Regions from separate parts of the Mesorhizobium sp. M1403 genome, predicted to be linked through region 3. Evidence: predicted binding sites of a transcription regulator. Region 3 holds the regulator's gene; each other region holds the start of a gene.

Region 1 (5,565 bases), on a different contig from region 3:
GCTGGTTCAAGACCAATCGCGGCCTTGTGATGGGACTGATGTCGGCGTCCAGCGCCACCGGGCTGCTGGTCTTCCTGCCGCTGCTCGCCTCGCTCGCCCAGTCTGGCGGCTGGAAGCCGGTCGCCATTGCCATTGCCGTGGCCACCGCCGCCTTGGTGCCGCTGGTTTATATGCTGGTACCGGAGCGTCCGGCCGCGATCGGCATGGTCCGCTATGGCGCCGAGCTCGACGATGTGCCGCCCGCGCCGCCGGCCGCGCAAGGCAATTTCCTCGCGCATACGCTGAGCACGTTGCGCCGCGCCGCCGGTACGCGTGTGTTCTGGTACCTGTTCGCCACCTTCTTCGTTTGCGGCTTCACCACCAACGGGTTGGTCGGCACGCACCTGATCGCCTTTTGCGGCGATATGGGCATCGGCGAAGTGCAGGCCGCAGGCCTGCTCTCGATGATGGGCATCTTCGATCTTATTGGCACGACGCTGTCGGGCTGGCTCACCGACCGTTTCGACCCGCGCAAGCTGCTCGGCATCTATTACGGCATTCGCGGCCTGTCGCTGATCTATCTGCCCTATTCCGGCTTCTCGGCGACCAGCCTGATCATCTTCGCAGTATTTTACGGACTGGACTGGATCGCCACGGTGCCGCCGACGTTGCGGCTTTCCAACGAGGCGTTCGGCGACCGCAGCGGGCCGATCGTCTTCGGCTGGATCGTCGCCGGCCATCAAGTCGGCGCAGCGACAGCGGCCTTTTTCGGTGGCACTATGCGTGAGTTGCAGGGCAATTACGAGCTTGCCTTCCTGATCGCCGGCATGACGGCAATAGCCGCCGCCTGCATCTCGCTGCTGATCAACACCAGCCGCCCGGCGTTCGATCCTGAACCGCAGGCGGCATAGCTTCTCGTTGCAGGAGAGATGCCGTCGGCCAAATTGCCGATCTCCCCCCTCGTGGGGGAGATGCCCGGCAGGGCAGAGGGGGCGCGAAGGTTCGCCAGCCTCCGACTTTACGCAATGTTCTGCCCAAACTCCGCTGCTCCGTCTGATTTCTTTCTGATTTGTACGTCGGCGGGACAGCGCCCCCCTCTGGCCTGCCGGCCATCTCCCCCGCAAGGGACCCGCAAGGGGGGAGATCAGCAGCTTCGCCGCCGAGCGGTCCAGCCTTCCCGCTTGTTGATGTCAGAAAACCTTCATCGTTTCGAAATGTGCCTGAAACATTGAAGCTGGAGCTTGGCGGCGACGTTCAACGCCATCCAGGAGACAGCCATGAACAAGATTTCAATGACGCGGCGCGCTTTCGTCACGTCGGCCAGCGCCGTTGGCCTGGTCGGCGCCTCGGGTCTCGCCCTTCCCTATTACTCGCGCGCCAATCAGCGCCCGGCCTTCACCCATGGCATTCAGTCCGGCGATGTCGACGCGACCAGCGGCATGGTCTGGACGCGCACGGACCGGCCGTCGCGCGTCATGTTCGAAGTGTCGTCGACGGAAAATTTCGCCAATGCCGTCCGCCTGGCGCCGCTCGATACGTCGCCGGCCAGCGACTATACGGTGAAGCGGCTGCTTACCGATCTCGCCTCCGACCAGGACATTTTCTACCGCATGGTCGCGGCCGATCTTGCCGACATCAACGCCGTTTCGGAGCCGATCGTCGGCCGCTTCCGCACGGCACCTGCCTCGAAGCGCGACATTCGTTTCGCCTGGTCGGGCGACACCGCCGGCCAAGGCTGGGGCATCGACGAGACCGGCATGAAGACCTACGCCACGATCGCCAAGCACACGCCCGACTTCTTCCTGCATTCGGGCGATACGGTCTATGCCGATGGTGCGATGAAGGACGAGGTCGACCTGCCCAATGGCGACAAGTGGAAAAACACAGTGCTGATCGACGAAAAGCGCAAGGTTGCCGAGACGCTGGACGAATACCGGGCGCAGTGGAAATACAACATGATGGACAAGAACGTTCTTGCGCTCAGTGCCATCTGCCCGACTTTCTATCAGTGGGACGACCATGAGGTGCTTAACAACTGGTCGGACTCGAAGGACCTGACCGCCGACGACCGCTACACCGAAAAATCGATCCATGTGCTGGCGGCACGTGCTGCGCGCGCCTTCCACGAGATGACGACGATCCGCTACGAACTGTCGGAGCCGGGCCGCGTCTACCGCAAGATCGCTTATGGGCCGCTGCTCGATGTGTTCTTCCTCGACATGCGTTCCTACCGCGGCCCCAACGGCCCGGATATGCAGGAGACGATGACGCCGCAATCGCGCATCCTCGGCGAACAGCAGATTAAGTGGTTGAAGCGTGAGCTGGCAAATTCCAACGCGACGTGGAAAATCATCGCCGCCGACATGCCGCTCGGCCTCGTGGTCTGGAATGACGGTACCAAGAAAGTCGGGGCCGAGGCAGTCAGCAATGGCGACAATGGCCCGGCCAAGGGGCGCGAGCTGGAAATTGCCGACCTTCTTCGCTATATAAAGAACGCGGGCATCAGCAATACCGTTTGGCTCACCGCAGACGTGCATTACACGGCCGCGCATTACTACAATCCGGACAAGGCGCAGTTCCAGGACTTCAATCCGTTCTGGGAATTCGTTTCGGGTCCGATCCATTCAGGCACGTTCGGACCGAATGGTTTCGACATGACCTTCGGCCCGGAGCTGAAGTTCATCAAGGCACCGACTGCCGAGCAGGGTCAGAACCTGCCGCCGTCGGCCGGCCTGCAGTTCTTCGGACTTGTGGATATCGATGGCGCTACAGAGCAGCTGACGGTGCGGCTGATGGATCGCGACGACAGCGAACTCTACAAGGTCACGCTCGATCCGGTGCGGTCGGCGTGAGCGACTGCACCATTATCCTCGGGCCAGCCCGAGGGTAGGACGTGTATCAATCGGGATAGCAGACGACGGGAATGTTGGGCCAGACGGCGCCGTCGCATCCGGCATTTTGCTGCCTTTGCTTGAAGGCGGCGCTGACTGGCCCGGTCACCACCGGGTCGACGCCATCGGGAGCATCGGCAAAAAGCTGCTCCGCCGACCGCTTGTCGGACGGCAGGGCAGTCCGCGTCTCCTTGAACGACGCGGCCGACTGCGCCGCGCCTGCCGCGAGGAGGACGGCGAGTGCGCTACATGCCAAAATCGGCCGGAGTCTGCTGCCTGCGTCGATCATGAAATTCGAACTGCCCGGACCATGAAAGGTTCCGCCTTGGTTAATAATTCCACTTCACACCAAGACATTTAAGATTTGGTGACTTTATTTGGTGACTCGCCTCCTCTTTCGCAATTGCGAAAAACCCTGTATGAGCCGCCCAACCGAAAGAGGCAGCGCCTTTTGGCCTGCTGCCTGCAACGCTCCCGAGACCAAAACATGAAAATCCGCAATATCGCGATCATCGCGCACGTCGACCATGGAAAAACCACCCTCGTCGATCAGCTCCTGAAACAGTCCGGCTCGTTCCGCGACAACCAGCGCGTCGCCGAGCGCGCCATGGATTCGAACGATCTCGAAAAGGAACGCGGCATCACCATCCTGGCCAAGGCGACCTCGGTCGACTGGAAGGGCACCCGCATCAACATCGTCGACACGCCCGGCCACGCCGACTTCGGCGGTGAGGTCGAGCGCATCCTGTCGATGGTGGATTCGGCCATCGTGCTGGTCGACGCCGCCGAGGGGCCGATGCCGCAGACCAAGTTTGTCGTCGGCAAGGCGCTCAAGGTCGGACTGAAGCCGATCGTCGTCATCAACAAGATCGACCGGCCGGATGCTCGCCACGTCGAGGTGGTCAACGAGGTGTTCGACCTGTTTGCCGCGCTTGACGCGACCGACGAGCAGCTCGACTTCCCGATCCTTTACGGTTCGGGCCGTGACGGCTGGGTCTCCGAAAACCCCGAAGGTCCGAAGGACCAGGCTCTGGCGCCGCTGTTCGACCTCGTCATCAAGCACGTGCCGGCGCCGACCGTTCATCCTGGCCCGTTCCGCATGATCGGCACCATTCTGGAAGCCAATCCGTTCCTCGGCCGCATCATCACCGGCCGTATCGAATCCGGCACGCTGAAATCCAACCAGGCGGTCAAGGTGCTGCACCATGATGGCACCCAGGTCGAAACCGGCCGCATCTCGAAGATCCTTGCTTTTCGCGGGCTCGAGCGCCAGCCCATCGACGAAGCGCAGGCAGGCGACATCGTCGCCATCGCCGGCTTGTCGAAAGGCACCGTCGCCGACACGTTCTGCGACCTGTCGGTGACCGAGCCGCTGCACGCGCAGCCTATCGATCCGCCGACGGTGACGATGTCGTTCCTGGTCAACGATTCACCGCTGGCGGGCACCGAAGGCGACAAGGTGACCAGCCGCGTCATCCGGGACCGCCTGCTGCGCGAGGCCGAAGGCAATGTCGCGCTGAAGATCGAGGAATCGCCGGACAAGGATTCGTTCTTCGTCTCCGGACGCGGCGAATTGCAGCTGGCCGTGCTGATCGAGACGATGCGCCGCGAAGGTTTTGAGATCGCCGTGTCGCGGCCGCGCGTCGTCATGCAGAAGGGCGAGAACGGCGAATTGCTGGAGCCGGTCGAGGAAGTCGTCATCGACGTTGACGAGGAGCATGCCGGCGTCGTCGTGCAAAAAATGTCGGAGCGCAAGGCCGAGATGGTCGAGCTGCGCCCTTCGGGCGGCAATCGCCAGCGCATCGTCTTCCACGCGCCGACGCGCGGCCTGATCGGCTACCAGTCGGAACTGCTGACCGACACGCGCGGCACCGCCGTGATGAACCGGCTGTTCCACGCCTACGAACCCTATAAGGGTGAGCTGCCCGGCCGCACCAACGGCGTGCTGATCTCAAACGAACAGGGTGAATCGGTGGCCTATGCCATGTGGAACCTGGAAGACCGCGGCCCGATGGTCATCGACCCCGGCGTCAAGGTCTATCAGGGCATGATCATCGGTATCCATTCCAGGGACAACGACCTCGAAGTCAACGTGCTCAAGGGCAAGAAGCTGACGAACATCCGCGCCGCCGGCAAGGACGAGGCGGTAAAACTGACGCCGCCGATCCGCATGACGCTGGAACGCGCGCTGGCCTGGATCCAGGACGACGAGCTGGTCGAGGTGACGCCGAAGACCATCCGCCTGCGCAAGCTCTATCTCGACCCGAACGAGCGCAAGCGTTTCGAGAAGTCGGCGAAAGTGGTCGGCGCGGCGTAAGCCACTTTTCTCAGCCACTATGAGGGAGGGAGCACGTGCGTGCTTCCTCCCTTTATCTTACCCGCCGGCAGCCGCGATAATGCCGTCCCGGTCTGGATCGCTAGACAGGTCGATGCGGATCGCCGTTCCCGCCCGGGCCGGCCTGCGCAAGGCTTTGGCCCCATCCGGACCAACCACCAGCAATCGCTTCTCTTCCCAAACCTGAAGCCGCGATCGCGGGACACCGAGTTCGTTGGCGAGCAACCGGTCGAGCCGCAGCGCTGTCGGCATTTCGAGCTCGAGCTGGAGTTCGAGGGCGGCGGTGTTTTCCGGCCTGTCCCCGAGCACCTGCTTATGAACGGCGGCTTCAGGAAACTCCTCGACGCGCCCGATCCTGCT
Region 2 (5,565 bases), on a different contig from region 3:
GCCGATCATCTCGGTACTGCTGGCTGTGCAAGATGCACGCCAGCATTTTGTCTTGGCGAGCGACGGAGACGAAAGCCCCTATATGGCAGAGTCCTTTCAATCGGCAGCCGGACCGTTGGCGATGAAGATCGTCATTCCAAGCAAGGCCGCTCTGGTAAAAACCGGGGCGATTTTCGAACAGGTGCGTGCGCTCTCACCCGAATTGCTTGCGAGAACTGTCGGCAACCAAGAGCTCTTGGCCGGCAGCCTAGTCTGGAGCGACAAGGAGTTGGGCTGGATCGCCGATTGGCGGCTTGCCATGGCCGGCAAGACCTACAAGTGGCAAGTGCGCGGCGTCAACTTCGACGAGGCATTCCGCGTCGCCATGCGGGGTGCTGCGCAGATCCTGTCAGGCAATGGCCAACCAGAATAGCGCCCGACAGGACCGCTGGCACAATCGTGTCGCATTGGTCAGCAGCGGGGGCTCGTGGTAAAAGTCGCCCGATCCGGAGTTTTGGCGATGAACAAATTCACCCCTGCAAAGCCTGCCGGCGCGCGCAGCGTCGACGAGATCACCGGCAGCCGGCGGCTGCGGCGCATGCGCAAGGCCGATTGGTCGCGCCGCCTTGTCCAGGAGAACCGGCTCTCGGTCGACGATCTGATCTGGCCGATCTTTGTCGTCGACGGCAGACAAGTGCGCGAACCGATCGCCGCCATGCCCGGCGTCTTCCGCCTGTCGCTCGACCTCGCCGTCAAGGAGGCTGAGCGCGCGGCTAAGCTTGGCATTCCGGCGATCGCCACTTTCCCCAATGTCGAGCTCGGCCTGCGCGATCAGACCGGTTCGCACATCCTCGATCCGGAAAACATCATCAACCGCGCCACCCGCGCCATCAAGCGCGCGGTGCCGGAGATCGGCATCATCACCGACGCGGCGCTGGACCCGTTCACCTCGCATGGCCATGACGGCATCTTGCGCGACGGCATTATCGTCAACGATGAAACGGTGGAGCAGGTGACGGCAGCAGCCGTCATCCAGGCGGCGGCAGGGGCCGACATCATCGCCCCCTCGGACATGATGGACGGCCGGATCGGTGCCATCCGCGATGCGCTGGACGCCAATGGGTTTCAGGATGTAGCGATCATGTCCTATGCGACCAAGTTCGCATCCGCCTTTTACGGCCCCTACCGCGAGGCGGTCGGCACCGCCGGCCTGCTCAAGGGCGACAAGAAGACCTATTACATCGATCACGCCAATTCCGACGAAGCGGTGCGCGAGGCCGAGCAGGATCTCGCCGAGGGCGCCGACATGCTGATGGTCAAGCCCGGCCTGCCCTATCTCGACATCATCCGCCGGCTGAAGGACGAGTTGCAGATGCCGACCTTTGCCTATCAAGTGTCGGGCGAATATTCGATGATCAAGGCCGCCGCCGCCAATGGCTGGATCGACGGGGAAAAGGCGATGCTTGAATCGCTTCTCGCCTTCAAGCGCGCCGGCTGCGACGGCATCCTGACCTATTTCGCGCCGGAAGTGGCTGAGATGCTGAAGGGGTGATGCGCCTCCGTAGCGCCCACATCGAGTAACGTTCCTTCGTCCAAAGCGCGACATGGCCACCGCAGGGCAATCGCTTCAGGTTTGCGCTGCCCCTCATTGCCCTGCCGGGCATTTCTCCTCGTATAGTGACGGGGAGAAAGACGCGTTCGCAAAAGATTTCGCCAATCTCCAGCGTTGCAAAAACATCGCCGAGGTTGCGGCCAGCCCCTTCGCCCCGTCACTATACGGGGAGAAGGTGCCGGCAGGCGGATGAGGGACGGCGCCAACATTGAGATTGGTCATTCCAACATGATTTGGAAGCGATTGCCCCGGCGATTCAAAAAACCGCTTGCAAAATGCAATCAGTTAAGCTAACCCGATAACTGCTGCATCGCACAATTGGTTATCGAGGAGGCTCTCATGTCCAAACTTCGCGTCAAGGCTTTCACCCTGTCGATCGACGGCTTCGGCGCCGGTCCCGACCAAGACCTCAAGAACCCGCTGGGTGTTGGCGGCGAAGCCCTGCACGAATGGATGTTCGGCACCCGCACCTTCCGAAAGATGGTCCTCGGCAAGGATGGCGGGACCACGGACACTGACGAGATGTTCGCGGCGCGCAGCTTCGAGAATGTCGGCGCATGGATCCTCGGCCGCAACATGTTCGGGCCGATCCGCGGCGAGTGGCCTGACGAGAGCTGGAAAGGCTGGTGGGGAGACAATCCGCCATACCACGTGCCGGTCTTCGTGCTGACGCACCATCAGCGGGATCCCATTGTCATGGAGGGCGGCACGACCTTCTATTTCGTGACCGACGGCATCCACTCAGCGCTGGAGAAGGCGAAAGCAGCGGCTGACGGCAAGGATGTACGGCTGGGCGGTGGCGTTTCTACGATCCGGCAGTATCTCAAGGAAAAGCTCATCGACGAGATGCATCTGGCGATCTCACCTGTCCTGCTCGGCGCAGGCGAGAGCCTTTTTGCCGGCATCGACATGCCCAAGCTCGGCTACCGCTGCAGCGAGCAGGTCGCGACGCCGAAGGCCACGCATGTCATCATCGAGCGCGATTAGGAAGTAGCGTGGGCGTTTTTGTCTGCGCTATTGGCGAACCCTTTGGTGCAGCCCCTTTCTCCCCGTCACTATACGGGGAGAAATGCCCGGCAGGGCAATGAGGGGCGGCGCAAGCGATCAAAGATTACGCTGCCGGACAATACCACCGAGGGCAATATGACGTCAGAATAAGTTTAGTCCACGAAGTGATTTGAGCGGGTTCAATTGTCGAGGTTGGCGCCGCCCCCTCATCCGCCTGCCAGCACCTTCTCCCCGTATAGTGACGGGGAGAAGGAGGCCCAGCCTCAATACTTCTCCGGCACGTACAGTTCGCGCGGCAGCACCTGGCGCTCGTATTCGGGATTGAAGACGCGCTCGGGCAGTGTGATCTCCTCGTGCGGCACCTCCTCATAGGGCATTTGCTTGAGGAGATGGTCGATGCAATTCAGCCGCGCCCGCTTCTTGTCGTTGCCCTCGACGATGAACCAGGGAGCTTCCGGGATGTTGGTGCGGGCAAAGGTTTCTTCCTTGGCCTTTGTGTACTGTTCCCAGCGCACGCGCGACTGGAGGTCCATCGGCGACAGTTTCCATTGCTTCATCGGGTCATGGATGCGCATCAAAAAGCGCATCTGCTGCTCCTCATCGGTGATCGAAAACCAGTATTTGACAAGCGTAATGCCTGAGCGGACGAGCATGCGTTCGAAATCCGGCACGTCGCGAAAGAACTCCTCGACCTGATCCGGCTGGGCAAAGCCCATCACCCGCTCGACGCCGGAGCGGTTGTACCAGGAGCGGTCGAACAGCACGATCTCACCGCCGGCCGGCAGATGCGGAACGTAGCGCTGGAAATACCATTGCGACTTCTCGCGCTCGGTCGGCGCCGGTAGTGCTACGACGCGGCAGATGCGCGGATTGAGCCGCTGGGTGATGCGCTTTATGACGCCACCCTTGCCCGCCGAGTCGCGGCCCTCGAATACCACGACGAGCTTCTTCTTGTGATAGGCGACCCAGGACTGCAGCTTGATCAATTCGGATTGCAGCGTGATCAGATCGCGAAAATATTGCAGGCGGTCGATCGATGGCGGATGCGCATTCTTATAGATCTTGGCGATCTCCATCGACAGCGCCGGCTCAGAGATTTCCAGCTCATAATCTTCGTCGAGCGTGTCGGCGAGTTCCGCTTCCAGCCAGTCCCTGGCCGGGGAATTCTGTTTTATCTCGGTCATTTGCGCTGCTCCGCTTACAGGCCGTGTCGGCCGCTGTCAGGCGCTCTGCCGCCCGGCCCGGCGGCCGGAAATCGAAGTGCTGAACCGATGTTAGTATAGGCCGGCAATGACGGTTTTATTGCAGCCGCTGTTGTGCTGGCTGCGCGTCCAATCCGTAAGATGTGATCGATGTTGCCCTGCAACACGGGCGACAAGCGGAACGAATTATCCTACAAATGCCCGGTTCATTCAGGGCTGTCGTTTGAAACGCCCTTTCCCGATAAAATCATGAGGATACGACATGGAATACCGCACTCTCGGCCGTTCCGGGCTGAAGGTTTCGACGCTGACCATGGGCACCATGACGTTCGGCGGCGGCGGCGCGTTTTCGGCGGTCGGCAAGACCGACCTCGACGAGGCGCGCCGGATGATCGACCTTTGCATCGATGCCGGCATCAACGTCATCGACACCGCCAACGTTTATTCGAACGGGGTGTCAGAGGAGATCATCGGCGAGGCGCTCGGCGGCAAGCGCAAGGGCGACGTGTTGATCGCCTCCAAGGCGCGCATGCGGATCGGCAAAGGCCCCAATGATGAAGGCCTGTCGCGCTATCATCTGATCCGCGAATGCGAGAGGAGCCTGAAGCGCCTCAGGACCGATGTCATCGACATCTATTTCCTGCACGAGTGGGATGGCCTGACACCGCTCGAGGAAACCATCGCCGCGCTCGACACGCTGGTCGCGCAGGGCAAGGTCCGCTATGTCGGCTGTTCCAATTATTCCGGCTGGCAGGTGATGAAGGGGCTCGGTATCAGTGACCGTCATCACCAGCCGCGCTTCGTCACCCAGCAGATCCACTACACGCTGGAAGCCCGCGAGGCCGAGTATGAATTGTTGCCGATCTCGGTCGACCAGGGGCTCGGCGTGCTGGTCTGGAGCCCGCTCGCCGGCGGATTGCTGTCCGGCAAATATCACCGTGACCAGCCGACCGCCCGCCAGCTCAGCGGCTGGTCGGAACCGCCGATCCGCGACGAGGACCGGCTGTGGCGGATCGTCGACGTGCTGATCGATATCGGCAAGAACCACGGCGTGTCGGCAGCGCAGGTGGCGCTTGCCTGGTTGCTTGGCCGGCCCGCCGTCAGTTCGCTGGTGATCGGCGGACGAACCGAAGCGCATTTCAAGGACAATATCGCTGCTGCAAGCCTGGTGCTCGGCGATGAGGAGCGCACACGCCTCGACGTGGTCAGCAGGCCGCCCGTGCTCTATCCCTACTGGCACCAGCAATTCACGGCAAAGGACCGGTTCGGGCCCGCCGATCTCGTCCTCGACCGGGACGGCGCCTGAAAAAACGCCCTGAAGCGGGGCTCCCCGGACTGCGACGAGATATGGAGCCGATCGTGCCTTGCGGTGTTGTGTTTGTGGCCCAATGCTCCTAGGCAAAGGCCAAGCACAATGAAAGGAAACGATATGGCACGAGCACCGAACTACGGTCAGGAACGCAAGGAACGCGACCGGCAGAAGGCTGCCAAGAAGGCGGAAAAGCAGGCTGCCAAGGTCGCGGCCAAGGAGCGCTCGAAGCCCGAGGGCGAAAGCGAGTCCCAAACCAACACCGAAACGGCCGAGTGATGATATCAGGCCTGTCAGGCGGCCCGGGTCTCGATCAAGTCCCCGCTATGCCTCAGGCCGGCGCCTTGTCGCTGACGAAGACGTTCACTTCGCGGGCGGCGGCAATGAAGGCCCGTCTTGCGTTCATGGCCGGCTTGTCGCCGGCAAGCGCATCATGACAGGCTTGCAGCGCTTCG
Region 3 (5,565 bases):
GAACAGCGCCCGCCGCCACGCCCGCGCAGACCTCTTCTTTCTTGATCCAGCCGGCGTCGATGACGACGTTGAGGTTGTCCTTGGTGATGGCGACCGGGGTCAGGAACAGGGACTTTACGGTGTTGCCGCCGGGCGTGGTGAAATCCTTCACGCCGGCAATGTCGGTCATCTGCTTGCCGTCGGCCAATTGCGAGGCGATCTCGGCGGCGTTCTTGCCGAGCTCGCGCGCGTCCTTCCACACCGAGACCGTCTGTGTGCCGAGCGCGATGCGATTCAGCGCGGCGTGGTCGCCGTCCTGGCCCGAGACCGGAACCGATCCAGCCAACCCTTGCGCCGTCAGTGCGGCGACGACGCCGCCGGCAGTGCCGTCGTTAGCGGCGACCACCGCATCGACCTTGTTGTCGTTCGCGGTCAGGAACTGTTCCATGTTCTTCTGGGCGTTGGCCGGCAGCCAGCCGTCGGTATAGGCCTCGCCGACATTCTTGATCTTGCCGCTGTCGATGGCGTCCTTCAGCACTTCCATCGAACCGGCAAAAAGGAAATCGGCATTCGGATCGGCGCCCGAGCCCTTGATGAAGACATAGTTGCCTTCCGGCTTCACCTTGAACACGTCGCGGGCCTGCATGCGGCCGACTTCCTTGTTGTCGAAGGTCAGGTAAAAGACGTCCTTGTTCTCGATCAGCCGGTCGTAGCCGACAACCGGAATACCTTCGTCCAGCGCCTTCTGCACGGCCGGCCCTATCGCCGAGGCGTCCTGCGCCAGGATGATCAGTGCGTTGGCGCCCTGCGAGATCAGGCTCTCGACGTCGGTGAGCTGCTTGCCGGGGTTGGACTGTGCGTCGGCGGAAATATACTTGTCGCCTGCGGCCTCGATGGCCGCCTTCATTGCGGCTTCGTCGGTCTTCCAGCGCTCTTCCTGGAAGTTCGACCAGGAAACGCCGATGACCTTGTCCTTAGCCTGCGCCACCGACGCAAGCGCCAGCGTCATGGCGACACCCGCCAGAATGGCGGTCGTGAATTTCTTCATCATATCCTCCCTGCGCCGCGTACGGCGTGACCAATTGGCCCCAAAGGCCAGCTTAGAGGCGCTAATTTTTTCGAGCCTCGAAAAAATACTGGCCCGATCTCCCGCTGCTGTCAACATCGATTCTGATGGATTTTGATGTTGCTGCGAGTTTTTTCGAGCTTCGGAATAAACGATGACAGCGCCACCTGCATCTGACACTATTTGCCTCATCTGACACTATTTGTCGGCATTACCGACGGCTTCCGGTTCATGAGCGGCCGCGGCAAACCGGGAGGAAAGCAAAACGATGTCGGTCGGAATCCGCCATGACGATTTGCGCCGGCGCAACCGGGCGATGGTGATCTCGGCCGTGCGCCGGGCCGGCCAGCCATCGCGTACGGAGATCGCCGCAACCACCGGCCTCAGCCATTCGACCATATCGGCGATCTCCTCCGACCTGATACGGGAAGGCATCCTCGCCGAGAGCAAGGCAAGCGAACCCGTTTCGTTGAAACGCGGTCGTCCGCAGGTCGGCCTCGCCCTCAATCCGGAAGCGGCGGCGGTGCTGACCGTGGTGTTGTCGCTGAATTTCCTGTCGGCCGCCATCATCGACTATGCGGGGCAGGTGGTCGCCGAGGAACAGCGCCGGCTGGACACGCTGACCATGCCGCGCGACGAACTGATCCGCGAATGCATGGCCATCGTCCGGCGCCGGCTGGACGATCCAGATCTTGACGTCCGCAGTGTCGCCCGCATCGCCCTGGCGATTCAGGGAATTACCGACTCCCCTGCACGCGCCATGCTGTGGTCGCCGATCACGCCGCAGACGGACATCGCCTTTGCCGACATGCTGGAAGATGAATTCGGCATCCCGGCCACGGTGGAGAACGACTGCAATATGATGGCGGTGGCTTTGCGCTGGCGCGATCCGGATCGCTATCGCGACGACTTCATCGCCATCCTGCTTTCGCACGGCATCGGCATGGGGCTGGTGTTGAAGGGCGAGCTGTTCACCGGCACGCATTCCTCGGGCGGCGAGTTTGGCCACATGATCCATCGTCCGGGCGGCGCGCTCTGCCGTTGCGGGCGGCGCGGCTGCATCGAGGCCTATGCCGGCAATTACGCCATCTGGCGCAACGCCACGCAGATGAGCGAAGACAGCCAACCGGTCGCCGACGTCAGCGACGCCGACATGCGCGCGCTGGCGGTTCGGGCGCGCGAGAAGGACGGGCCGGAACGCGAAGCCTACCGCAAGGCCGGCGAAGCGCTGGGTTTCGGTCTCGGCTCGCTGTTCGCGCTGATCGATCCGGCACCGGTCGCAATGGTCGGCGCCAGTGCCGCCGCCTTTGATCTGATCGAGCCGGCCTTGCGGAAGGCCATCGCCCAGACCGCCGGCGGCCAGCATTCGGGCTCGATCTCCTTCGATACCGAGCCGAACGAATTGCCGCTGATCCGCGAAGGCTGTGCAATGCGGGCGTTAAGCTTCGTCGACCAGCAGATTTTCGCGCCGGGCGCGCAAATGAGGCCCGGCGTCAGAAAGAACGTAGCCTGACTGGGCGGGTCAATCTTCCCTGATCGCGTAGCCGGCACCGCGGATGGTGCGGATGACATCAGGCATGCGGCCGTTGTTGACGGCTTTGCGCAGCCGCCCGACATGCACGTCGACGGTGCGTTCGTCGATATAGATCGTCTCGCCCCAGACATTATCGAGTAACTGGCTGCGCGAGAAGACGCGGCCCGGATGCCGCATCATGAATTCGAGCAGCCGGAATTCGGTCGGCCCGAGCCGGATCTCGGTCTTCTTGCGATACACCCTGTGCGATTCGCGATCGAGCACGATGTCGCCGACCTTCAGCACGCTGGACAGCACTTCCGGCTTGGCGCGGCGCAGCAGCGCCTTGACCCTGGCCATGAATTCCGGTGTCGAAAACGGTTTGACCAGATAGTCGTCGGCGCCGGTCGAAAGACCGCGTACCCGGTCGCTCTCCTCGCCGCGCGCGGTCAGCATGATGATCGGCAGCCGTTCGGTTTCGGGGCGCACCCGCAACCGGCGGCAGAGCTCGATGCCGGAAACCGCTGGTATCATCCAGTCGAGCACCAGAAGATCGGGCACATTCTCCTGCAAACGGATCTCGGCTTCGTCGCCGCGTGTCACCACCTCGACCTGGTAGCCTTCGGATTCGAGATTGTAGCGGAGCAGCACACCCAACGGCTCCTCGTCCTCCACCACCATTATGCGTGGTGCGATCATCGGCTGGGCACCCCCATCATGTCGCCGGTGCGGACATTGTCGTTTCGTCTTGCTTCGGACGATTGACCGGCAATTGCTCGCCGGTCAGCACATAATACGCATTTTCGGCGATGTTGGTGACATGGTCGCCGATCCGCTCCAGATTCTTGGCGCAGAACAGCAGATGCGTGCAAGCGGTGATGTTGCGCGGGTCTTCCATCATGTAGGTCAACAGTTCGCGGAACACCGACGTATATTTGACGTCGATGCGCTCGTCGGCGGCGCGTAGCTTGGCCAACGCGGCCGCATCGCCTGCAGCATACTCCTCGATGACGCCCTGCACCTGGATGAGCACCAGCTGCGCCATCGCATCGATGGAATGCGATAGGTCGCGCGGTGTGACGCTAAGGCCGACCGCACTCACACGCTTGGCGATATTCTTGGCAAGGTCGCCGATGCGTTCGAGATCGCCGGCCATGCGGATCGCCCCGACGACATGGCGCAGATCGTGGGCCATCGGCTGGCGCTTGGCGATCAGGGTGATGGCGCGGTCGTCCAGTTCGCGTTGACGCGCATCCATGATGGCATCGTCGGAAACGACGCGTTGCGCCAGCACGTTGTCAGAATTCAACAGGGCCTTGGTCGCCCCGCCGACCATCGAACCGGCGAGGTCGGCCATGTCGCGGATCAGCTTGCTGATCTGCTCGAGATCCTCGTCGAAAGAAGCGACTGTGTGTTCGCCCATGGTCCTGTCCTTATATGCATGATCGGAACGGCTCAGCCGAAGCGGCCGGTGATGTAATCCTGCGTGCGCTTCTCGCGGGGCGACGTAAAGATCTTCTCGGTCCGGTCGAACTCGACCAGTTCACCCAGATACATGAAGGCGGTCTGGCGCGACACGCGCGCCGCCTGCTGCATGTTGTGGGTGACGATGACGATCGTGTAATCGGCTTGCAACTCGTCTATCAGCTCCTCGATCTTGGCGGTCGACAGCGGGTCGAGTGCCGAAGCCGGCTCATCGAGCAGAATGACTTCCGGCTTCACCGCCACGGTGCGGGCAATGCAAAGCCGCTGCTGCTGGCCGCCTGACAGGCTCAAGCCGCTGGCGTTGAGCTTGTCCTTGACCTCGCCCCACAGCGCGGCCCGCTTCAACGCTTGTTCGACGCGGCCGTCCATTTCGGACTTGCCGAGATTCTCATAGAGCCTGACCCCGAAGGCGATGTTCTCGTAGATCGACATAGGGAACGGCGTCGGCTTCTGGAACACCATGCCGATCTTGGTCCTCAGGAGATTGAGATCCTGCGAGCGGTCGAGAATGTTCTTGCCGTCGAGCAGCACCTGGCCCTCGGCTGTCTGCTTCGGGTAGAGTTCGTAGATGCGGTTGAACACACGCAGCAGCGTCGATTTCCCGCAGCCCGAAGGGCCGATGAAGGCAGTGACGCTGCGCTCGGGCAGCGACAAGGTGATGTCCTTCAACGCCTTGCTCTGGCCGTAGTAGAAGTTGAGGTTCTTGACCTCGATCTTCGTCTTCTCGGCGACCGTTTCGGTCATCGTCATGTCCGGGGACAACATCTGTGTCATCTGTCCTCTCTGCGTCCGGTAAGGCTGCGGGCGAGGATGCTCAAGCCCAGAACCGTCAGGGTGATTATGAGTGCGCCGGTCCACGCCAGTTGCTGCCATTCCTCGTAAGGGCTGAGAGCGAACTGGAAGATGGTCACCGGCAGGCTGGCCATCGGCGCGTTGATATTGCTGCTCCAGAACTGGTTGTTGAGCGCGGTGAAGAGCAGCGGCGCCGTCTCGCCGGAAATGCGTGCTATCGCCAGCAATATGCCGGTGACGATGCCGGACAATGCGGCGCGGTAGGCGACCGAACGGATCACCACCCAACGCGGCGCGCCGATCGCGGCACCGGCTTCACGCAACGCGTTCGGCACCAGGTTGAGCATGTCTTCAGTGGTGCGCACGACCACCGGAATGACCAGGATGGCAAGCGCAACGGCGCCGGCTATGGCCGAGAAATGCCCCATTGGCCGCACCATCAACTCATAGACGAACAAGCCGATGATGATCGAGGGCGCCGACAACAGGATGTCGTTGATGAAGCGCACGACGGTGGTGATGCGCGAGAAACGCCCATATTCGGCCATGTAGGTTCCCGCCAGCACGCCGATCGGCGTGCCGACGACAACGGCGATGATCGTCATCAGCAGGCTGCCCGCGATTGCATTGAGCAGGCCGCCGGCCTCGCCTGGCGGTGGCGTCATCTCGGTGAAGACCGCGAACGAAAGCCCGGCTGTGCCCTTATAGACCAGTGCACCGAGAATGAGCG

Evidence for each region. The regulator PhoB, encoded in region 3, activates phosphate uptake and scavenging genes when phosphate is short. The targets are predictions, from matches to a motif close to TGTCATNNANCTGTCAT.
Region 1: the regulator PhoB is predicted to act here: its motif matches at 1,168-1,184, upstream of NKH01_RS10360 (alkaline phosphatase D family protein).
Region 2: the regulator PhoB is predicted to act here: its motif matches at 3,890-3,906, upstream of ppk2 (polyphosphate kinase 2).

Annotation. Positions count from the first base shown of each region.
Region 1 covers NZ_JAMYKY010000004.1:164,793-170,357, forward strand. Annotated here, with positions in the region: gene NKH01_RS10355 (MFS transporter) at 1-890, shown strand, start outside; gene NKH01_RS10360 (alkaline phosphatase D family protein) at 1,257-2,831, shown strand; gene NKH01_RS10365 (hypothetical protein) at 2,878-3,159, opposite strand; gene typA (translational GTPase TypA) at 3,358-5,187, shown strand; gene NKH01_RS10375 (DUF1062 domain-containing protein) at 5,245-5,565, opposite strand, start outside.
Region 2 covers NZ_JAMYKY010000013.1:67,057-72,621, reverse strand. Annotated here, with positions in the region: gene NKH01_RS20670 (DUF2066 domain-containing protein) at 1-412, shown strand, start outside; gene hemB (porphobilinogen synthase) at 500-1,531, shown strand; gene NKH01_RS20660 (dihydrofolate reductase family protein) at 1,931-2,578, shown strand; gene ppk2 (polyphosphate kinase 2) at 2,863-3,783, opposite strand; gene NKH01_RS20650 (aldo/keto reductase) at 4,064-5,107, shown strand; gene NKH01_RS20645 (hypothetical protein) at 5,231-5,389, shown strand; gene NKH01_RS20640 (DUF982 domain-containing protein) at 5,442-5,565, opposite strand, start outside.
Region 3 covers NZ_JAMYKY010000017.1:68,089-73,653, forward strand. Annotated here, with positions in the region: gene xylF (D-xylose ABC transporter substrate-binding protein) at 1-1,027, opposite strand, end outside; gene NKH01_RS24060 (ROK family protein) at 1,314-2,558, shown strand; gene phoB (phosphate regulon transcriptional regulator PhoB) at 2,568-3,257, opposite strand; gene phoU (phosphate signaling complex protein PhoU) at 3,274-3,981, opposite strand; gene pstB (phosphate ABC transporter ATP-binding protein PstB) at 4,014-4,817, opposite strand; gene pstA (phosphate ABC transporter permease PstA) at 4,814-5,565, opposite strand, start outside.